Regions from separate parts of the Mesorhizobium sp. M1409 genome, predicted to be linked through region 2. Evidence: riboswitches for the same ligand, from Rfam matches in the RefSeq annotation. Region 2 holds a riboswitch; each other region holds the start of a gene.
What was found. Region 2 has a riboswitch for thiamine pyrophosphate ahead of NKG99_RS32865 (YkoF family thiamine/hydroxymethylpyrimidine-binding protein). Riboswitches for the same ligand answer to the same signal wherever they lie in the genome.
Positions count from the first base shown of each region.

Region 1: linked by a shared signal. The riboswitch ahead of thiB (thiamine ABC transporter substrate binding subunit) and the one ahead of NKG99_RS32865 (YkoF family thiamine/hydroxymethylpyrimidine-binding protein) in region 2 are both predicted to bind thiamine pyrophosphate.
Region 3: linked by a shared signal. The riboswitch ahead of thiC (phosphomethylpyrimidine synthase ThiC) and the one ahead of NKG99_RS32865 (YkoF family thiamine/hydroxymethylpyrimidine-binding protein) in region 2 are both predicted to bind thiamine pyrophosphate.

Region 1 is NZ_JAMYKV010000004.1:71,064-78,427, reverse strand. It holds gene NKG99_RS04990 (ABC-F family ATP-binding cassette domain-containing protein) at 1-1,760, opposite strand, end outside; gene NKG99_RS04985 (thiamine diphosphokinase) at 1,762-2,406, opposite strand; TPP riboswitch at 2,494-2,608, shown strand; gene thiB (thiamine ABC transporter substrate binding subunit) at 2,651-3,649, shown strand; gene thiP (thiamine/thiamine pyrophosphate ABC transporter permease) at 3,890-5,509, shown strand; gene thiQ (thiamine ABC transporter ATP-binding protein) at 5,502-6,278, shown strand; gene NKG99_RS04965 (M48 family metalloprotease) at 6,539-7,364, shown strand, end outside.
Region 2 is NZ_JAMYKV010000075.1:14,943-22,306, reverse strand. It holds gene NKG99_RS32890 (glycosyltransferase family 39 protein) at 144-1,688, shown strand; gene msrA (peptide-methionine (S)-S-oxide reductase MsrA) at 1,821-2,339, shown strand; gene NKG99_RS32880 (SDR family oxidoreductase) at 2,535-3,272, opposite strand; gene NKG99_RS32875 (LysR family transcriptional regulator) at 3,418-4,338, shown strand; gene NKG99_RS32870 (hypothetical protein) at 4,467-4,802, opposite strand; TPP riboswitch at 5,021-5,133, shown strand; partial or broken gene NKG99_RS32865 (YkoF family thiamine/hydroxymethylpyrimidine-binding protein) at 5,124-5,525, shown strand; gene NKG99_RS32860 (hypothetical protein) at 5,573-5,815, shown strand; gene NKG99_RS32855 (hypothetical protein) at 5,812-6,567, opposite strand; gene NKG99_RS32850 (tetratricopeptide repeat protein) at 6,617-7,364, opposite strand, start outside.
Region 3 is NZ_JAMYKV010000093.1:4,260-11,623, forward strand. It holds gene NKG99_RS34300 (thiazole synthase) at 1-383, opposite strand, end outside; gene thiS (sulfur carrier protein ThiS) at 385-582, opposite strand; gene thiO (glycine oxidase ThiO) at 551-1,552, opposite strand; gene thiC (phosphomethylpyrimidine synthase ThiC) at 1,549-3,384, opposite strand; TPP riboswitch at 3,489-3,605, opposite strand; gene NKG99_RS34320 (NUDIX hydrolase) at 3,865-4,404, opposite strand; gene NKG99_RS34325 (SDR family NAD(P)-dependent oxidoreductase) at 5,226-6,029, opposite strand; gene NKG99_RS34330 (hypothetical protein) at 6,196-6,663, shown strand.

The sequences.
Region 1 (7,364 bases), on a different contig from region 2:
AGCGTCGCGCGCTCCTTGTCGAGGGCGGCGATGGTTTTCTGGAACGAGGCCGGATCGCGCTCGTAATAGGCCGGATCGGCGATGTTGTTCTCAAGCCTCGAGATCGACGCCATCACCGCTTCGATTTTCTTGGGCAGCGATTCCAGCGCGAACTTCTGCTTGAACGACAGTTTCTTCGGCGGCCCCTTTGGCGCGGCTGCCTCGCTCCTGCCCGGTGCCGGCGCTTCGCCATTTTCGGCTTTCGCGCGCGCCTTACGGTCGTCGAGCCTGGTGCCGCCGCGTTGCGCCAGCATGTCGGAATAACCGCCGGCATATTCGATCCAGCGGCCGTCACCATCCGGCGCGATCAGGCTGGTCACGGTGCGGTCGAGGAAATCGCGGTCGTGGCTGACCAGGATGACCGTTCCGGCAAACCCGGCGACCAGTTCTTGCAGCAGTTCCAGCGTCTCCATGTCGAGATCGTTGGTCGGCTCATCGAGCACCAGCAGGTTTGCCGGTCGGGCCAGCACGCGCGCCAGCAAGAGCCGCGCTCGCTCGCCGCCGGACAGCTCGCGCACCGGCGTGCGCGCCTGTTCCGGCTTGAACAGGAAATCCTTCATGTAGGAGACGACATGGCGCTGCTCGCCATTGATGACCAGGTTCTCGCCGCGCCCGTCGGTGAGATACTGCGCCAGTGTCTCCTGCGGGTCGACGGCCTCGCGCTTCTGGTCGAGCGTGGCGATCTCCAGATTGGTGCCGAGCCGCACCGAACCGGCGTCGGGCTTCATCTCGCCGGTCAGCATCTTCAAGAGCGTCGTCTTGCCGGCGCCGTTCGGCCCGACCAGACCGACCCGATCGCCGCGCTGGATGCGGGTCGAAAACCCCTTGACCACGGTGAGATCGCCGAAACTCTTCTCGATGTTCTTGGCCTCGATCACCAGCTTGCCGGATTCGGCGGCGTCGCTCGCCACCATGGTGGCCGAGCCTTCGGCGCCGCGATGTCCGCGAAAACGCTGGCGCATGGTTTGCAACTCGCCCAGCCGGCGCATGTTGCGCTTGCGCCGCGCCGTCACGCCGTAGCGCAGCCAGTGCTCCTCGCGCACGATCTGGCGGCCAAGCTTGTGCTGCTCGCGTTCTTCCTCTTCCAGCACCAGGTCGCGCCATTCCTCGAAATGGCCAAAACCCTTGTCCAGCCTGCGCGTCTGGCCGCGATCGAGCCAGACGGTGGCGCGCGATACACGCTCGAGAAAGCGGCGGTCGTGCGAGATGACGATCAGTGCCGATGAGGTGCGGACGAGCTCCTCTTCCAGCCATTCGATCACCGAGAGGTCGAGATGATTGGTCGGCTCGTCGAGCAGCAGGATGTCGGGTTCGGGCGCCATGACGCGGGCAAGGGCCGCGCGCCTTGCCTCGCCGCCGGACAGGTCGTTCGGCCGCTCCTCACCCGAGAGGCCGAGATGCTCCATCAGATAGCTGGCGCGGTACGGGTCGTCGGCGGGTCCGAGTCCGGCCTCGACATAGGCGCGGACACTGGCAAAACCCTCCATGTCGGGCATCTGCGGCAAATAGCGGACGGTCGCCGAAGGCTGGCGGAACACCTCGCCGTCCTGCGGCTCGATCAGGCCGGCGGCGATCTTCAGCAGCGTCGACTTGCCCGACCCGTTGCGGCCGACCAGCGCGATCTTGTCGCCGGCAGAAGCGGTCAAGGCGGCGCCATCGAGTAGCGGCGTGCCACCGAAGGTCAGTTTTATCCCGTCGAGGTTGAGAAGGGGCGGGGCCATGTCAGCTTTCAGGTAAGGGAAAAGGATGAGCGAGCAGCATCGCGCGGCCGTGGCCGAGCGCGATTTCGAGGCGGCCCTTGACCTCATTGGAAATGGTCAGCGACGAACCGAACGCCACCTTGACGTGATTCAGTGGCCATTTGGCGCCATTGACGGTCAGGCCGGCGAGTTCGGAAAAGCCGAGCACCGAAAACAGCGTGCCGTCGGCATAGTCGAAACCGGCCCTGCCGTGGAGCAGGGGAACGCCCTCCTGGGCGCCGCTGGTCAGCAGCACCTCCGTTCCGGCCTCGGCAAGGCGCAGGGCAAGCGCAAGATGCAGGAAAGCGTGGTCGGCGCGCTTGCCGCCGAAGGCGCCGGCGAGCACCAGGCTGGTCGCGCCGAGCTCCAGTGCGGCTGCGATGGCCAGTTCGCCATCGGTTTGGTCCTTTTCCGCCGAGAAGGTCCGGCGGGGGACAGTGGCGAGATTTTCCGGCAGGTTGGCCGGCACGGAATCGAAATCCCCCACCCACAGTTCCGGGACTAGGCCGAGCAGCCGCGCATGGCCGATGCCGGCGTCGGCGGCAATCACGCGGGAGCCTTCGACCTGGCGGTCGAGCCGTGGCGTGCGGATGAGGTCGCCGCCAAGCAGGATGGTGAATGTGCTCATATCGTGTGGCCCTTACCAGCCTGGCACCGGAAACGGAAGGCGGCAAACTCCCACTTGCGTGAGGGATCGGCCGGGCCTATGTGTCGAAACGCTCTAACGGGGTGCCGAACGCGATCTTCGCGGACCGGCTGAGAGGCAGTCTCGCCAACCCGCTGAACCTGATCCGGTTTGTACCGGCGGAGGGATTAGACGTTTCGGACAGTCCGACGCCTCAATTCCTTCAATTCGAACGAAGGAGGCGCCGATGCGCACGCTTTTATACGCTCTTGTCTCAGCCATGACCGTGGTCTTGTCCGGGCCGGCCTTGGCCAAAGACAAACTCACCGTCTACACATATGAGAGTTTCACCGCCGACTGGGGTCCGGGTCCCGTGGTGAAGAAGGAATTCGAGGCCGAATGCGGCTGCGATGTGGAGTTCGTCTCGGTTGCCGATGGCGTCGCGCTGCTCAACCGCGTCAAGCTGGAAGGCGCATCGACGAAGGCCGATATCGTGCTTGGCCTCGACACAAACCTTACCGCCGATGCCAAGGCCACCGGCCTGTTCGCGCCGCATGGCGCGGTGGCGGATGCCACTGTGCCGGGCGGCTGGAGCGACGACACTTTTGTCCCCTTTGACTACGGCTACTTCGCTGTCGTCTACGACACGGAGAAGCTGAAGAGCCCGCCGAAGAGCCTGAAAGAACTGGTAGAAGGCAGCGCCGACGACAAGATCGTCATCCAGGATCCGCGCACCTCGACGCCGGGCCTCGGCCTGCTGTTGTGGGTCAAGTCTGTCTATGGCGACAAGGCGCCGGAGGCCTGGGCCAAGCTGAAGGCGAAAGTGCTGACCGTGACGCCGGGCTGGAGCGAGGCCTACGGCCTGTTCACCAAGGGCGAGGCGCCGATGGTGCTGTCCTACACGACGTCGCCGGCCTACCACATGGTGGCGGAAAACACCGAGCGCTACCAGGCGGCCTCCTTCGAGGAGGGCGAGTACCTGCAGATCGAGGTGGCGGGCATCACCACGACAGGGGCCAAGAACCCGCTGGCCGAAAAGTTCATGGCCTTCATGACCGGACCGAAGTTCCAGGATGCCATCCCCGAGACCAACTGGATGTTCCCGGCAGGGAAGACCGACAAGCCGCTCAACCCGGCCTTCGACAAGCTGGTCAAGCCGACCAAGACCTTGCTGTTCAGCCCCGAAGAGGTCGCCGCCAACCGCAAGGCCTGGGTGGATGAGTGGCTGGCGGTGATGAGCAAGTAATTTGGTCCTATGATCGAAAGATGAGTGTCCTACGGCGCCCCCCTCTGTCCTGCCGGACATCTCCCCCACACGGGGGGAGATTGGCTGTCGTCGGCGATTTCGCCAATCGCCAACGTTGCTGGAATGAGCGAGGCGCGGAAACTGCCAATCTCCCCCCTTGTGGGGGAGATGTCCGGCAGGACAGAGGGGGGCGCGAAGGAACGCGGCCTTCGCTAAGAACCTCAAGTCAGGTGGTCCAGCGTGCAACGCGCGTCTGACCCCCGCATCAGCGCCGGCATCCTCGCGCTCGCCGCAATCGCGCTGCTCATCGGCGGCGCGTTTGCCGGCCTGCTTTTCGAAGGCGGCCACGATCTTTCGGGCGCCTGGGCAGCCTTCGATCCCTATCTGCTGCGCGTCGTGCGCTTCACGCTCTGGCAAGCGGCATTGTCGACGCTCCTCTCCGTCGGGCCGGCGCTGTTTGTCGCGCGGGCGATGTCGCGGCATCCACGCTTCTTCGGCCGCGCCTTCATCCTGCAACTGTTCGCCATACCGTTGGCGCTGCCGGCCATCGTCGCGGCACTCGGCGTGCTGGCGCTTTATGGCCGCGCCGGCTATTTCGCCGGCGTGTTCACGGTGATCGGCGGTGGAAGCTGGTCGGGCATCTACGGCCTGTCGGGCATTCTCGTCGCCCATGTCTTCTTCAACCTGCCGCTGGCGACAAGGCTGTTCCTCGAGTCGCTGCAGACCATACCGGCCGACCAATGGCGGCTGGCGAGCCAGCTCGGCATTGCAGCGCGGCCGGCGTTCAGGCTGATCGAATGGCCAACGCTGCGTGCGGCATTGCCGGGTGTCGCCGGGCTAGTCTTCATGCTTTGCATCACATCCTTCACCATTGTGCTGACGCTCGGTGGCGGGCCAGCAGCGACGACGCTGGAGGTCGGCATCTACCAGGCGCTGCGCTTCGATTTCGATCCCGCGCGGGCGGTGACGCTGACGCTGCTGCAGATCGCCCTGACCTTTATCGTGGTGCTGGCCCTGACGCGGCTGGGCGCCAATGTGGTCGGCGACACCAACCTGCCGGTTGCGCAACGCCGCTATCTCTCGGTCAAGAGGAGCGAGACCTGGCTGAACGCCATGGTCATCGTCTTGGCGCTGCTGTTCGTCGTCGGGCCGATGGCGGCGACGGTGACGGCCGGGTTGGGTGCCGATCTCGGCCGGCTGGCCGGCGAGGCCACCGTGCGGCAGGCGGCTCTGACCAGTGCGGTGCTGGCCTTCCTGTCCGCACTGCTCTCGGTGATGCTATCGCTGGCGTTGACCGTGGCGCGCCGGGCGCTGGCGTTGAACCGCCGGGCTGGCCTCCGGACAATGCTTGAGCATGCCACCGATACAGGCGCCGGCTTCGTCCTGGTCGTGCCGCCCATCGTCGTCGGCGCCGGCTGGTTCCTGTTGCTGCGCCATGTCGGCGATGTCTTCGCCATCGCCCCGGTCATGGTCGTCACCGTCAACGCGGTGATGGCGATGCCGTTCGCCCTACGGGCCGTCCGTCCCACCTATGATGCGGCGAGCGAGCGTCACGAACGGCTCTGTGCACAGCTCGGCATTGCGGGCTGGAACCGGTTGGTGCTGGTCGACTGGCCGTCGCTGCGTCGGCCGCTCGCCACCGCCTTCGCTTTCGCCATGGCCCTGTCGCTCGGCGATCTCGGCGTCATTGCCTTGTTCGGCAGTGATTCCGTGCAGACATTGCCCTACCTTCTCCTGGCGCGCATGGGCAGCTACCGCACCGAGGATGCCGCCGGCCTGGCACTGCTGCTCGGCCTCGTCTGCCTCGCCCTGATCGTGGCGGCGCACTCGCTGGGAAGGGAGAGGGTCCGGGATGCTTGATGGAAAGGCCAGCGGGCTTGAAAAAGGCGCGCCGGTGCGGCTGGACAAGGTGGCGTTCAGCTACGGCGAGACGCCGCTGGTCTTCGATGTCGAGTTCGCCACGTCGAAGATCACCGCGATCATGGGGCCGAGCGGGTCGGGCAAGTCGACGCTGCTCAATCTGGTCGCCGGCTTCGAGATGCCACAGTCGGGCCGCGTGCTGATCGGCGGCGCTGATGTCAGCGCCGAGCCGGCCTCGGTGCGCCCGGTATCGATGGTGTTCCAGGAGAACAACCTCTTCGCCCATCTTTCCGTCGAGCAGAATGTCGGGCTCGGCCGCTCGCCAGCCTTGCGGCTGACCGAAACGGACCGCGCCGCGATCGCCGAGGCGCTTGCGCGAACCGGCCTTGGGGGCAAGGAAAAGCGCCTGCCGCGCGAACTTTCAGGCGGGGAGCGCCAGCGCGTCGCATTGGCCCGCGTTCTGGTGCGCGACCGGCCGGTGCTGCTGCTCGACGAACCCTTCGCCTCGCTCGGGCCCGCTTTGCGCGACGATATGCTGGATATGGTCGCCGCCGTTCATGCCGAGCGGAGCATGACGGTGCTGTTTGTCACCCACCAGCCTGAAGACGCCCGCCGTATCGGCGAACACATGGTGTTTCTCGACAACGGGTTGGTGGCGGCAGTCGGCAAAGCGGATGATTTCTTCACCGGGGCTGGTCCGGAAGCGTTCCGGCGCTATATGGGCGCGAGTGGCGGTGTATCACGAGATATTGCCCGGAAGCGGACATAATTTACGATCAAACCGACTCCAGGCGATGTGGCGCTTGCTTGCCATGACTGGAGGAGTGTGGCTAGGTCCGCCCTACTGGTCCGGCACAGGCCGTGATTTGCCTGCAGCATCCGCCGCTCGTGCCCTAAGGGACGGGCAACGGATGCTGCAGCCGTTTGAGATAGCGCATGACATGTTCCGAAAATCGCCCCCGGTTTTCGTGGTCATGCGCCGGGACCCGAAAGGAAGCCGTTCTGGCGATCGGCGTTGATAGACTACGAATGAATCCGCTGGCGCGTTTTCTTGCGTTGGCCGGCTTTGCCGTGGCGCTGGCGAGCTGCCAGATGTTCATGCCGCCGGAAGTACAGGAGTCCGGCTTCCAGCCTTCCGACAAGCCGATCACGGTCGACAATGTCGGCGCCAACAACAAGCTCGCCGAACTGGCCAAGGCGCAGCACCCGCGCATTCTGGCGACTTATGGCGGTGAATATTCCGATCCCAAGCTTGAGCGCATGGTCGCCAAGGTGGTCGGCAATTTGACCGTGGTGTCGGCCAACCCGACGCAGACCTATCGCATCACCATCCTGAATTCGCCCAACGTCAACGCCTTCGCGCTGCCGGGCGGCTATCTCTACATCACCCGCGGCCTGCTGGCGCTGGCCAATGATTCGGCAGAGCTTGCCGCTGTCATCGCGCATGAGATGGGCCACGTCACCGCCAATCACGGCCTGCAGCGCCAGCAACTCGAGGCCGAGGAAGGCCTGGCGACCAAGGTGGTTTCCGATGTGCTCGGCGGCAGCCCGACCGCCAAGGCGGCGCTGATTCGGGGCAAGCTGAGGCTGGCGCAGTTCTCGCGCAACCAGGAGCTGGAAGCCGACGCCATCGGCATCAAATCGATCGGCGAAGCCGGTTACGATCCTTTCGCCGCCGGCCGCTTCCTGCAGTCGATGTCGGCCTATACGGACTTCCGTTCGATCAGCGGCGCCACCGACGCCAGCCTCGACTTCCTGGCCACGCACCCCAACACGCCGCAGCGCATCGATCTGGCGCAGCGCCTTGCCCGCCAATTCGGCGCGCCCGGCGTCGGTACGCGCGATCGCGATTCCT
Region 2 (7,364 bases):
CACCCGATCGCCCTGGATACTCCTGCTCGATCTTGATGCTGCAACGGCACAAAGCTATACTTTTTCGTAAGCTTCGATGTTCGGGCTGTTCGTCAAACCGGACTATGTGATTTAAGCGCCGCATGGCGGGGATAGATGGATCCATGGACAACTGGGAGCCGGCGGGATTGCCTGCCGCCGGCGTCGATTCTCCATCGCTTTTGTCGAGTCTAGTCCGTCATCCCTTGTATTTGCTGGCGATTTTGTGCCTGATGCAGATATTGTGCTGGACGGTGATGCCCGCACTTGTCAACGTCTCACCGCCCAACGATGTTGTCGAAGGCTTCATGTGGGGCCGCGAATGGGTGCTGTTGACCTACAAGCATCCACAGCTTCCCGCATGGCTGCTCGAGACCAGCCATCTTCTGACCGGATCGTTCCGCTGGCCGCAATATTTCGTGGCCCAGCTGATGATCTCGGCGACTTTCGTCCTGGTCTATCTGCTGGCCCGTGACCTGATAGGGCAGAAGCGCGCGCTGGCTGCCGTGCTTTTGATGCCGTCTCTCTATTTCTTCGGCTGGCCGACCCCGCAGTTCAATCATGACTACGCGCAGATGCCCTTCTGGGCCGCTATCTGCTGGCTGTTGTGGCGTGCAGGGCGTGGTGGTGGGCCGGGCTGGTGGCTTGCGCTCGGACTCGTATCGGGCCTCGGGCTCTACGCCAAGTTTTCCACCGGCCTGCTGTTGCTGTTCGGCGCGATCTGGCTGTTGTCCGACCCGCGGGCACGCAGTCGGCTCGCCACGCCTTGGCCATGGCTTGGCCTTGTGGTTTTCGTCGCTGTCGCCGCGCCGCTGGCCGTCGAAATCAACCGCGTCGATTTCCTGCCGCTGACCTATGCCGCCTGGCGCGATCAGTGGGTGCTGGCCCATCGTTCCCGCTTTTACTATATCGGCGTCCAGATGGCTGGGCTCTGCGGCTTTGTTCTGGTGCTCGCGATATCAGGGCTGCTGCGGCGCTCGGCGGCGCCGCAAGAGCCCGTTGGGCGTGGTATCCTCGTCTATCTCTTGTGGATGGGGCTTGCCCCGGCGCTCCTCGTCATGGTGGCGTCCCTGTTCACCGGTGCAGGCGAGGCCTGGGGCGCGCCGATGTACAATCTTGCTGGCGTTGTGGCGCTTGCCTTGCTGGGCCACCGCCTCGGCACCGTCGAGATGCGAAAGCTGGCGATTTGCGCGTTCGTCTGCATTATCGGCATATCTGGTGCTTATGCGGGGATCCGCTGGACGAAATGCAATTTGCGTGGACGCATGGACGCCGTCTGCTGGCCGGCGCGGCAGATATCGGATGAGGCCGAGGCCGTCTGGCACGCGGCCGCGCCAGGTCGGCTCGACATCGTCGGCGGCCATACCCTTATCGCGTTGCTGGCGGGCCTCAATGCCTATGACAAGCCGTCGATCTTCACCGACCTGAACATGCGGTACGCCCCCTGGATCACCAGGGAGCGGCTGCGCGACCACGGCATACTGCTGGTCTGGCCTGGGCGCGACGAGCCACCCTATCTGCAGGCGTGGCTGGGCAACGTCCCGGTCAAAACCGTTCTTTTCGACTGGTCGCTCAGAGCGGCGCCTATGGCGGTCAGCTTTGCCGCCATACCGCCCGGCGCGCCGCAATTGCCGAATGCGATCGACAGCCTCGCCCGAACGAGCAACTGAAGCAGGTCGGCGGTCCGCTGGACGAAGCAAAAGACAATGCCCATTTATGGAGAGATCCAACTTGCTTTTGCGCAATTCCAGACGGAAAATCGCTACACGCTTTGCCCGGAATTGCTTTTGAGGAGACGTGATATGGCGACTTCGACCGAACGCGCAGTCCTTGCCGGCGGCTGTTTCTGGGGCATGCAGGATTTGATACGGCGCTATCCCGGCGTCATCTCCACGCGTGTCGGCTACAGCGGCGGCGATGTGCCCAACGCCACCTACCGCAATCATGGCAACCATGCCGAAGCCATCGAGATCAATTTCGATCCGGCCATCATCAGCTATCGCACACTGCTGGAGCGCTTTTTCCAGATCCATGATCCGACGACCCGCAACCGGCAGGGCAACGATGTCGGGCTGAGTTACCGCTCGGCGATCTATTACACCAGCGACGAACAGAAGCGCGTCGCCGAGGACACTATCGCCGATGTCGATGCCTCGGGCCTGTGGCCGGGCAAGGTCGTCACCGAAGTGGCGCCGGTCGGTCCCTTCTGGGAAGCCGAGCCTGAGCATCAGGACTATCTGGAGAAATATCCCAACGGCTACACCTGCCACTTCGTCAGGCCGGGCTGGAAGCTGCCGGTTCGCGAAAAGGCCGTTTCGTAGGCTTCACAACCGGCGATTCTGCCATGCATTGCCGCTCGACGAGGTCGTCGAGCGGCTTCATCGCAGCCAAAGCTCTTTCGGTCAGTGCGCCTTGTCGCCTCGGTGCCAGTCGTCGAGCGCCGAATATCAAAGACTGGCGCCATCTTAATACGCCACGTGGCAATCAAGCGCGGCTAGGAACAGGCCGCGGGTTTTTCATGCCTGCTGCGTTGGGTAGAGCGTCAGGATGTTGACGTTGACCCTTGGCGGCTGCGACACCGCGTAGAGCATGGCGGCGGAGATGTCCTCGCTCTCCAACTGTTCCATGTCGCCCAACCTTTGCTCGACCGCCAGCCGAACATCGTCGCGCATGTTGGCGGTGAATTCGGTCCTGACCGCGCCTGGCTCGATCACCGTGACGCGAATGCCATCCTTGCCGATTTCGCGGCGCAGCGATTCCGCCATGGCGCTGGCCGCGTGCTTGGTGCCGGAATAGACGACTGAAGGATGGATGTAGCGGCCGGTGCCCGACGAGACGATGACGATATGGCCTGATCCCTGCCGTTTCATCGCCGGAAGCGCTGCGTTGACCGTATAGAGCAAACCCAGAATGTTGATATCGACCATTGCCCGGTATTCACTCGTGGTGGTGTTCTGGAAAGGGGCGGCGACGCCGACGCCGGCGACATTGAACAGCATATCCAATCGGCCGTAGCTCTCCAGCACGCGACCGACCATGGCGGTTGCTTGCGCCTCGTCGGTGATGTCGGCCTCGATGGCCAGCACCTCGCCGCCGGCATCACGGATGCGCTTGGCCAAATCATCGAGCCGTTGCCGACGTCGCGCCGCGATCACGACGACCGCGCCTTGCGCCGCCAGAGCAAATGCTGTTGCCGCGCCAATGCCCGAGGAGGCGCCAGCCACCAGGGAGATTTTTCCATTGAGTTTCCGCATGTTGGTTGCTCCTGCTCAAAGAGAAGTTCAGATGCGCTCGATGCCGATGATCGGCATCATTCGAGATATGTCCTCAAACTAGGCAACAGACGCCCTGCGGAAAATGCGATAGAATTCGATCATACTCATTGGAGAATCCGAAATAATGCGGGGTAGCGACTATGCGGAGCTGAAGGCCTTTGCCACTGTCGTCGCGCATGGCAGTTTTGCTCGCGCCGCGGAAGATCTCCGGATTTCCGCATCGACGCTCAGCCAGACGATCCGCCAGCTCGAAGCGCGGCTTGGCTTGCGCCTGCTCAACCGCACAACCCGTAGCCTCTCGCTGACCGAAGCCGGCGCGCGCCTACACGCGCGCTTCGCGCCGGCCATGGCCGAGATGGAGGCGGCGGTCGGCGATGCCATAGCCTTGCGTGGCATGCCAGCCGGCATCTTGCGCGTCCATATGCCCAGTGTTGCCGCCACCACCTATCTCGAGCCGGTGCTCGGCCGTTTTCACCAGGCTTGGCCCGACATCGTGCTCGATGTGACGATCGACGATGCCGCCATTGATAGTGTCGAGGCCGGCTATGATGTCAGCGCCAGACTTGGTGAATTTCTTGAAGCCGACATGGTCGCCGTAGCGCTCGGCGGCACCCAGCGCCAACTCGCCGTGGCCTCGCCGGAGTACGTCGCCCGTCACGGATCGCCGTCGGCACCCGCGGATTTGCACCAACACCGCTGCATCAACTGGTGCCGGCCGGGCAGTGCCGGCCCCTACAGATGGGAATTCGCCAGGGATGGCCAATGGTTTTCGGTCGCGGTCAACGGTCCGCTGATCGTCTCTAGCCGCGACATGGCGATTGCCGCCGCGGTGCAGGGCGTCGGCATCGCATTCTGGGCGGAAGAGCTGGTACGTCCGCTGATCGATGCCGGCAAACTGGTGTCGCTGATGGATGAGTGGTGTGCGACCTTTTCCGGCTGGTTCCTCTGCTATCAGAAGCAGCGCCATACGCCGCCGGCCGTGCGCGCCTTCGTCGATTTTCTGCGGCATGCACATGCCGGACGCCAAACGCTGCCGGGTGGCTGACGGCGCGCCGCGCCGCTTGAACAGGTCGATAATGCCAGCTTGGCCTTGTTTAGGAGTGCCCGGTTCCGCTGACGCCCAAAGAAGCCGCGGAGCATGCGCTCGCGGCTTCTTCGGTGGCCAGCAATGGCCTACTTACCGCAATGGTTGTCATTGACCGTCGGCGCAGAGGTGCCCGGCGACGTGTGGGTAGCGTCAGGCTGCGCGCCCTGCGGGCCGGCCGGGCAATTTCGATCTGCGTTCGAATTCATTTCGCCGGGCATGCCGGTCGTGCTGTTGGTTATGCCGGGGTCGACAGTACCAGGGCTTACCGTATTCGGCGAAGCCGGGGTGTTCGGCTCCACAGTCACCGACTTCCCGCTGCCGCTGCCATCGCCATTTGCGTTGTTGCTACCGGCGCTTTGCGCCATGGCTGACATGGCCAGACCGACGGTAAGAGCCGAAGCTGCGATGATTTTCATGAACATGGTTTGTCTCCATTTCTGTGAACTCGTCGCTTGTTTCTACGAAGGTGATCGCATTGCGACTGTGGGGACAACAGGTCGCGGCAGCGAAGGTTCCCGACAAAATTCCGCTCCAGCAGCATCGGCAGCTTCGACCCAAGAACCAGGCCTGGCGCAATGCTTTTTTGGCGCAACGCGCTGAAAAAATGGCTTTCACTTCAGTTTGATTGGTGCATTAACCCGCGCATCCACGGGGGTGCTCCGTACGGTCGGGGCTGAGACGGGGCGGCAAGCCCGCAGACCCTAAAAGCTGATCTGGGTAATACCAGCGGAGCGAGGCGGGCGATGTTTTCAGGCGCACAGATTTCCCTATATCCCATGGTCGACGATTTCGTCGGCGTCATCCTTGGCGCGCTGGGCGCGCTGTGCGCGACCTCTTCGTGGTGGCGGCGCGCAGCGGCAAACTCGCGTGCTGTCGGCTGCCATTTCGCGCGGCTGTCCGGGCGAGCCGGATGATCCGATCTGCCGCTCCGATGCGCTTGGCGGACCTGTCGGGCCACTCGGCCCGCGCAGGGATGCGGCATCGCGGCGGTGCGCGGCGCCGGCGGCAGCGCAGTTCTCGCTCTACGTGATGGGCACCGACGACCATATGGACGAGATCTACGGCTGCATCGATTTTCTCAAGCAGTCGGGCGTCTATGAGCGCTCCAGCATTTCTGCGCGAAATTGCGCGGAGGCGACGCGGCGCGGCTATCAGTTCGCTGTTGATCATCCCGAGGAGGCGGGCAGCCCTATTGGTCGCCGCCAACAAGGATACGCTTAATCCGGCACTGATCGAGGCTTCACTGAAGATGCTGGTCGACGGCCATTATCTGCGCAGCCAAAGCGGCGCCATCGGGACGATGGAACCGGCCAAGATGGACGCGATCGGCGGCTATCTCTTCGCGTCGAACTTCGAGGAAATGGCTGGCCAATCAAAGAAGCTCACGAAGTGCGGCAGCTCTACGTCAGACACACAGATCAGCAGATCCGACTAATTCCGGACGATCTCATAGAGCAGAGTGGTTTTGATGTGTCGTCCGGATTCACCCTGCAGCGACAGGGCGGCTGCGTAGAGTTTTGCCACGGCCGGGCAGAGACCTTCGAAGTCCCGGCTGACATTGGCAATGGCAGTCATCTCGGCGGGAGTGCCGCCAGCATTGATGAAAGCGTCGGCCAGCAGCGACCAGTCTCCGTCGCTAGCAGCGGCGGCCGGCAGACCGCCATCCTTCGCTGCACCGAAGGCATGAAACAGGGTGGCGCCGACCTTGTCCATGTCGATCAGGAAATCCTGGTCCGGCGCGCTGAGTGCGCCCGGCCCTTCACGTAGGTAGTTGTTGCAGACGGCGGCGGTTTCCCGCGCCATGACATGGTTGAGCATATCCGATTGTGCACGCAGCGCTTCGGCGGCTTTGCCATCCGGAGCCGAGGACAGCAGGGGTGCGTATCTTCGCCTGAGATCGGCGACAGCCATCCTGCTCGTATTTCGCATCTGATCGACATTTCCAAGTCTGGCCACGGCCGTGATCTTTTCCACGACGGCGTCGTAGTCGTCTGGAAACTCCTGCTTGATTGCCTTGAAGATTTGGCTTCCCTGGCTCTCAATCTGTTCCCTTACCTGAGCTGTGGTCAGCGTTTGTGGATCGGGCGAACCCGCCACCGTCTGGTAGAGATATTTACCGCCGGCAAAGCCGACCACCCAGGGCAACACCTTCACTGCAACGAAGGACAAAGCGGCGACCGCCGCCACGCTCAAAGCCCTCCAACGCGACATCTGGCAGCCCTCCCGAACCTTGTCTCTATTTCGCCCCGAGGCTCAGCGCTTTCTTGCGGTCGGTCTCGGCGCGCTTGTGGTTGCCCTTGGCGTCCCATGCTCTGCTCCGCACTTTGTAGGCGGCGGCGAAATCCGGTTTGAGCTTTATCGTCTGGCTCAAATCGGCGATGGCCCCGTCATAATCCGCCTTGCTGATCCGAATGACGCCCCGGCCCAAATAGGCAAAGGGGTTCTTGCGATCGAGGCTGAGGGCCTTTTCGAAATCACGCAACGCTGCGACGTCCTCATGCCTGCCCATCAAGATGAGGCCCCGATCGGCGTAAACCCTTGCGTCCTTGGTATTGAGACTGATGGCTTTTCCGTAGTCAGCAAGCGCCCCATCGTAATCTCTTTGGAAACCGCGGTTCTGACCACGGTCGTAGTAAGTATCGGCAAAATTCGGATTGAGCGTGATTGCCTGACTGTAATCGGCGACGGCATGAGCGTAGTCGCTCTTGGCCTCCCAGACCATCGCTCGGGCCAGATAGGCATCATGGAACGCCGGAAAGAGCGCGATCGCCTTGTCGTAAAGCGCTAAGGCGCCGTCATAGTCGTCCCTCTCGTGCAGCGTCCAGCCCTTGCTGAACGCCTGCGCGGCTGGCGAACCGCTACTTGGCTCGATCGCCTCATCACTAGCCTGGCCAGCGGCTTCGTCTGATGTCTTTGAGGCGTTCGCTTTCGCCGCCACTGCCACCTTGCGGCCTTTGCGAGCGATGGCCAGCTTTGGGTCGAGC
Region 3 (7,364 bases), on a different contig from region 2:
AATACCGAAAAACCGTCCTCGCACAGGATGCGGGCGGCTTCGACCAGGCCGAACACGTCTGGCTGCAGTGTGTCGTGGTTGCCGATTACTTCGAGCTTGATCCAGCTCGTACCGAAGACTTCGCGCGCCATTTGCGCGGTCGTGACCGCTTCCTTGACGGAGTGGCAGCCGGCCGTGTTGGGCAAGATTCTGACGCCCATCGAGCGGATCAACGACCAGAATTTTTCGCCGGCCCTGCTGCCCGCCATCTCACGCCGCAAGGAGACCGTCACCATCGACGCGCCCGACGCCTTGACCGCGTCGGCAAGGATGGCCGGCGAAGGATATTGAGCGGTGCCGAGAAGCAGGCGGGAGGGAAGCGACGTTCCGAGAAGATCGAACATGCTAGCCTCCCTGCATGGGCGAAAGGATTTCGATCCGGTCGCCATCGCTCAGCTGGAATTTCGCCCGGTTGGCTTTGTGCACGAGGTCGCTGTTGACGGCCGTTGCCAGCCAATCGCCTTCATAGTCGAGCGCGGCAAGCAACTCTGCCAGCGTGGTGGCGGCAACCTCATGCATTTTGCCGTTGACCGTCAGTTTCATGAGCAAGCTCCTTGGTTCCGTCTTGATGGAAAACCAGGTCGGCCGCCTGGCGCGCCATGGCAGGGGCGAGAAGAAAGCCATGGCGATAAAGCCCGTTGATCGCGACGGTGCTTCCACGTGCCTCGACACGCGGCAGATTGTCGGAAAAGGCAGGACGGACGCCGACACCGGTTTCAACGATCTCAGCCTCGCCAAAGGCCGGATGGAGGGCATAGGCGGCACCCAGCAGCTCCATCATGGAACGCGCCATCGGCGGGCCGGCGCTCTGGCTTTCAATCATCGTCGCGCCGATCATGAAACGGTGGTCGGTGCGCGGCACTGCATAAAGCGGAAAGCGCGGATGCAGCAGCCTGACCGGGCGCGACAGCGAGATATCAGGGGTGCGCAGGATCAGCATCTCGCCGCGAACACCGCGCAGCCTGTCATCGACTGCGGCCATTCCCGTGCAGTCGATCCGACGATCGAAACCGGAAACATGCCGGGCGTCGGTGCCGAAGTGGAATTCGACACCCATGGCTGCAAGCTTGTCATGAAGTGCTGCCATCGCCTGGCGCGGGTCGAGATGAGCCTCGTCAGGGAAGAACAATCCGCGGCGGAACCGGCCGGCGAGGTCGGGTTCCAGGAGCGCGATTTCGTCTTCATCGACACGCCGATGGCCCGACGTGCGACTGGCGAAGCGGTCGAGCTCACCGGCATCGCGCGGTGTCGCAACGACCAGCGTTCCGGCCTGTGTCACCTGACCGGGCAGTACCGCATTCCACCAGTTGGCAGCGTCGCGGCCAAGATCCAGCACCGGCTGCTCGGCGCTTTCACGCTCGCACCATGGCGCCAGCATGCCGCCGGCGAACCACGACGCATTGCCTCCAAGGCCATGCCGGATCTCGGCGACCGTGACCGTCGCGCCGCGGGCGGCGAGTTCGAAGGCGGCGGTGAGGCCGGCGACGCCGGCCCCTTTGACCAGCACCCTCATGACGGTTCCGACGCCCCTGGCATGAGCGGTACGCCGGTCTCGTCAGCAGGCATGTAGAGATCGCCACCCTCGCGGTATTTCGCCGCCATCGCAGCCATGCCCTCCTTCTGCGCTTCGGCGCGAATCTCGTGGGAGATGCGCATCGAGCAGAATTTCGGCCCGCACATCGAGCAGAAATGCGCCAGCTTGTGCGCCTCCTTGGGCAAGGTCTGGTCGTGAAAGGACCGCGCGGTTTCGGGGTCGAGCGACAGGTTGAACTGGTCCTCCCAGCGGAACTCGAAGCGCGCGCGGGAAAGGGCATCATCCCTGACTTTCGCCGCCGGATGGCCCTTGGCGAGATCGGCGGCATGCGCGGCGATCCTGTAGGTGATGACGCCAATCTTGACGTCGTTGCGGTCAGGGAGACCGAGATGCTCCTTCGGGGTGACGTAGCAGAGCATGGCCGTTCCGAACCAGCCGATCATGGCCGCGCCTATGCCGCTCGTGATGTGGTCATAGCCCGGCGCGATGTCGGTCGTCAGCGGTCCAAGAGTGTAGAAAGGCGCCTCGCCGCAGACAGCGAGCTGCTTGTCCATGTTCTCCTTGATCTTGTGCATCGGCACATGGCCCGGACCCTCGATCATCACCTGGCAGTCCTTCGCCCAGGCGATCTTCGTCAGCTCGCCGAGCGTTTCCAGCTCGGCGAATTGCGCCGCGTCGTTGGCGTCGGCGATCGACCCGGGACGAAGGCCATCGCCGAGCGAAAAGGACACATCATAGGCGCGGCAGATGTCGCAGATCTCCGCAAAATGTTCATAGAGAAAGCTTTCCCGGTGATGGTGCAGGCACCATTTGGCCATGATCGACCCACCGCGCGAGACGATACCCGTGACCCGGTCCACGGTCAGCGGGATGTAGTGCAGCCGCACGCCGGCGTGGATGGTGAAATAGTCGACGCCCTGTTCGGCCTGCTCGATCAGCGTGTCCCGGTAGACCTCCCAGGTCAGATCCTCGGCGATGCCGCCGACCTTCTCAAGCGCCTGATAGAGTGGCACCGTGCCGATCGGCACCGGCGCGTTGCGCACGATCCAGTCGCGGATGTTGTGGATGTTGCGGCCGGTCGACAGGTCCATCACCGTATCGGCGCCCCAGCGGATTGCCCAGACCATCTTTTCGACCTCTTCGGCCATCGACGATGTGACGGCCGAGTTACCGATATTGGCGTTGATCTTGACCAGGAAATTGCGACCGATAATCATCGGCTCGCTCTCGGGATGATTGATGTTGGCGGGAATGATTGCCCGCCCGCGCGCCACTTCTTCGCGGACGAACTCCGGCGTGACAAAATCCGGTATCGATGCGCCAAAGGCTTCGCCGTCGCGCTGCAGCTTGCCGCGCAGGATCTCGCGGCCGAGATTTTCGCGAATGGCGACGAACTCCATTTCGGGGGTGATGATGCCGGCGCGCGCATAGGCAAGCTGTGTTACCGCCTTGCCTGACCTGGCCCTGAGCGGCCGGTTGCGCGCGGGAAATTCCGGCGTCAGGCGCTCGCCCGTCGCGAATCCATTGTCTTCCGGCTGCACATGGCGGCCGTCATAGGCTTCGACATCGCCGCGCGCCGTAATCCACTCATGGCGAAGCCGGGCAAGGCCCTTTTCGATGCTGGTTTCGACAGTCGGGTCCGTATAGGGGCCGGAGGGATCGTAGACGATGACGGGCGGTTCGCCTGCCGTCGGATGGACGGAGATTTCGCGCATCGGCACCCTGATGTGCGGATGGAGGACGCCGGACTTGTGGATTTTCCGTGAGGCGGGCAGTGGTCCCGTCGAGACGGAGGGGGTGAGGGCATTCATCTTGAGGCTCCTTTGCTCATGCATTGGAGACCCAGTTCTGTGCCGGAAGGATGAAAAGACGCTTTGGTCGGCCTGCTCGAAACAGGACTGCGGGCGTGAACTCCCGCAAAGCGCTTGCACCGTCCCTACGCCAGTATGAACTGGATCAGGTTCAACGGGTCACTGCGCCGCGAAAGCCAGCAGTATCTCAGCCCCTTGCCGGGACTCCCCTGGTGAATGCTTCAAGTTGAACGGGCCGACGCCAGTTTGTCAAGCGCATTCGGCCCGGGTGTTGATTGGCGGTCGATCAGTGCGGGCGCAAAAGCTCGCACACGTGTCGGGAGCAAGTCACGCCTGCCTAAGTTAGATGCCGTGGCCGGACGTTGCTGGACGTGTTACCGCACCCGCGAGTGGCGGGTAGCGGGCGCGGCATCGCTAAGGGCGGCGCCGCCCGTATTGATGGCGAAGAGCCCGGTGTCTGGCGAAAAACAATGGCGAGTATTATCGGGTTGCGAAGTCCGGAGCTGCGAGGTCGTCAACATGTTGATATCGACCAGCTATCATCTCAATGAATTGATACAGAATAGCCGCTGTCGGAGCGTATATGTGATGGTCAAAGATTGGAAAGCGAATAAGACGCCGCCCGTTTTCTCCTTGACTGAAAAACTGTGCTGACCGTTCACCGGAGAGGTCAGAGAGTTTGATCCGGAAAAGTTGATCTACTTCCTCTGGATTGAGACAGAGATCGGGCTCGTTTGTAGTTGCAAAAACGACGGGTGTGACCGCATAGCCAGATTGGGTCGCATATATGTCCAAAGTACCCAATAACTGGTCAGCCGAAAGGCTGAGCGCGAGTTCTTCGAAGCATTCTCGAATAACGGTGTCCACCGCGTCTTCTCCCTGATCACCCCGTCCTCCCGGCAATGCGTATTGGCCTGCATGTGAACGCATCTTAGCGCAGCGCAACGTGAGCAAAAGGGCGGTCTCACCTGAGCCATCGTCGGCCGCAACTAGAACGATTCCAACCGCTGCTTGTTTCAAGTTCTCTGCGTGTGGGGTCCTCCGCGGCGTAAACTGCAAAAACATGGACCGGATGTGTTCAATGAAAGACAGCGAGAACGGATATGTCGGCATAGTCTCCAGGCCTCACCAGTTGGATTCTTCTTAAAATTGGGTCTCACCTGCCACTGAGTTCTCGTCCAGTGAGGATTAGAGCGTCGGTCGTTTCCGGTGCGCCCCTTCACCCCAGAGAGCCATGTGGCAAACGAAGCGCAGGGCTCTGAGCGTCCTTCCACAACACTCGCTAACCCAGAAGCGCCTTCATGCGGCCGGTTCAGAATTGACGCTATCATTAGCCCCAGGGGCGAGAGCCGCGAAAAAAAATCATCCGTCGCATGACTTTATTTCGGCTTTTCGGCTGGGTTTGCTTGGATGTAATGGGTGGGCATCGCAGCTTGAACTCACCAACCGACAGTGCCATCGCCCGCCGGCGGGCCCCAGTTGACAACGCGGTTGCCCTGCCGGTGCGCCTCCCCACCGGCAGGGTCTTTTGAAGCCCTGGGTGGCTGATGGATGCCCGCGATCAAATCTCCGCATTGCACATTAAGCATTGGCATCTTCGTTGACGAGACGGCTGCCGCGCATGCTGCAACTCCCGGCGCTGAGGCGGGGCTTCGCATCAATCAGTCTACTCGGAATCGATGAAGCAGGAAATCCTTTTCCGGGTGCCCGCGGGCGCTTGATCCTCGCCCGTCACAGCAAACAGCATTACGAAATCGCATAACCGCACATTCGCGATGAAGTGCTTGATACCGTTGATGATCCAGTGGATCCGTCCTTGACGGCGCGAGTCTTCATTCCCTTTAGGGTTTCGTCAGCTTGGCCCGATACTCCTCGTCCAAGATGGACGGCAGGGATATCTTCTTGGTTCGGGCGCCGTCGACAGCGATCATTTCACCGCTAACGAAACTGGATTCGTCACTAGCCAACCAAAGGACCGCATTTGCTATCTCCTTTGGGGATCCGATCCTTCCCACCGGGTGTAGTTGCGCCAATTCCCGCTCGACCAAGCTTCGGTCCGGGTGGAGCTCTAGGTAGGACCGATTAAGGTCAGTCTCGATCCAACCGGGACAAACGGTATTGCAGCGTATTCCATCAGGTCCAAGGTCGACTGCGAGTCCAATCGTAAGACCGTGCACGCCGGCCTTGGTGGCGGCGTATGCTGTATGCCAGGGGTTGACCATAAAGCCCTCAACCGACCCAATATTGACGATCGTGCCTAAGCCGACACGTCTCATTTCTGGGGCCACATGCTTGGCCATGAGAAACGGACCGCGGAGATTGACCGCCATAAGTCGGTCCCAATCCTCGCCAGTCTGTTCGTCGATGGACTTATGCACGATGATACCAGCATTGTTGACCAGGACATCGATCCTGCCAAACTTCTGAAGGACGTCGTCAACGAATGCACGAACCGACGCCTCCTTTGTGACGTCAAGACGTATAAACGCGAGCCTCTCGACGCTGACAGGGAGAGAGTGCTCGTCAAACAAATCGCCGACGACAACCATTGCCTCTTCATCAGCGAGCCTCTCGGCAATCGCCCGACCTATGCCTCGATTGCCACCGGTTACGACGACAACTTTGCCTGATAGCCGATTACCCAAAAATTCCTCCTATCCTGCAGTGCGCCGCCATCTATCGGCAGAGCAAACCCCTGTAATGTGCCTGGCTGCCGCGCTGGAGAGGTACAGTGTCAAGCTTGCTATTTCTTTCGGAGTAGCCACGCGACCCCGGGGTATCGCATCAACATTCCTTTGAAGGACCTCGTCGATGCTGACCGACTTACTATGGGGCCGACACAAGCATGGGCGTATCAACGGCGCCAGGAGAGACGGCATTACCGCACGCTCCATCACTGGTAAATACCGTACAGTTAAGATTTTGTTAAGTCTTTATGAAGAACTATTGCGCCATGAATGCTGCGTCTCCATTTGTTTATGGTCCCTTGTCCCTTGGATGCAATATCCTGTCGTGGCGAGCAGCGTCCCGAGCTTGGCCCGAAGCGCGTCAGCCCGCATACAATTAGGCACACGACAGCCATCCACCTCCTGCTTTGTTGACATCAACGCGATCCTTGCCTGGCTCGGCCACGTGTCGTTGGATACCACGCACATCTACGCCCAGTTCGACCTGGAAATGACGGCCAAGGCCTTGGCCAGCGTCGACATCGACAGCTTGAGCGGGCCGCCTCGGCAACGTACTCAGCAGTCGTTGATGGCATTCCTGAAAGCCTTGTAGACGCCAACCGACGCCTCCTTATGTGTAAGACCGTAGCCCGCCTCTGTCGGTGAGGTGGCTCGCCCTACACTGCGCGTCCGAGGGTTGCTCGGGCGGGCCGAGCCTCACCACAGGAGGACGAGCCGGGCACGGCCCTCAAGGGCGCCATCACAAGAATTGACGACCATACGAGCTGCCGAAGCCCGATATCACGATCATTCCCGGGTTGTCGACTATCCTGCGTTTTCACCGTGACTACGAAAAGAACTGGTCGGAGATCGTTGCGCATCCGGTCGGCTCAAGGAGGGGGGTGAACTAGGTTTGACAAATTATCAATATTACTTTCTTGAGATGTTAAAATATTCGCAATGAAATTAAATGAACGTCAAAAGCTTAACTTTTTTATACTTGATTCTTGGCACGAAAATTCGATACATATTCTGCCGTCATACATGTCAGGCTTATAGCCAAGTCCCCACCATCACCTTGCTCGTGAAAGGATGAAGTCTCATGTCCGCTGGAGAGGCTGGCAGAAGCGTCCATGCTGTCACTCGTTTTCGCAGGACCGAACGCTGGCAGCATCAGGCGACCGATAATCGCCAACTCCTGAAAACCGGCTATCCGGTAGCCGAACCGTAGGCTCCGACAGCCATGCTCGGCAACACGGCAAGGAACAGCTTTTAGATCAGCCGCAGCCATTGCGCCGCCAATGACCATCTGCC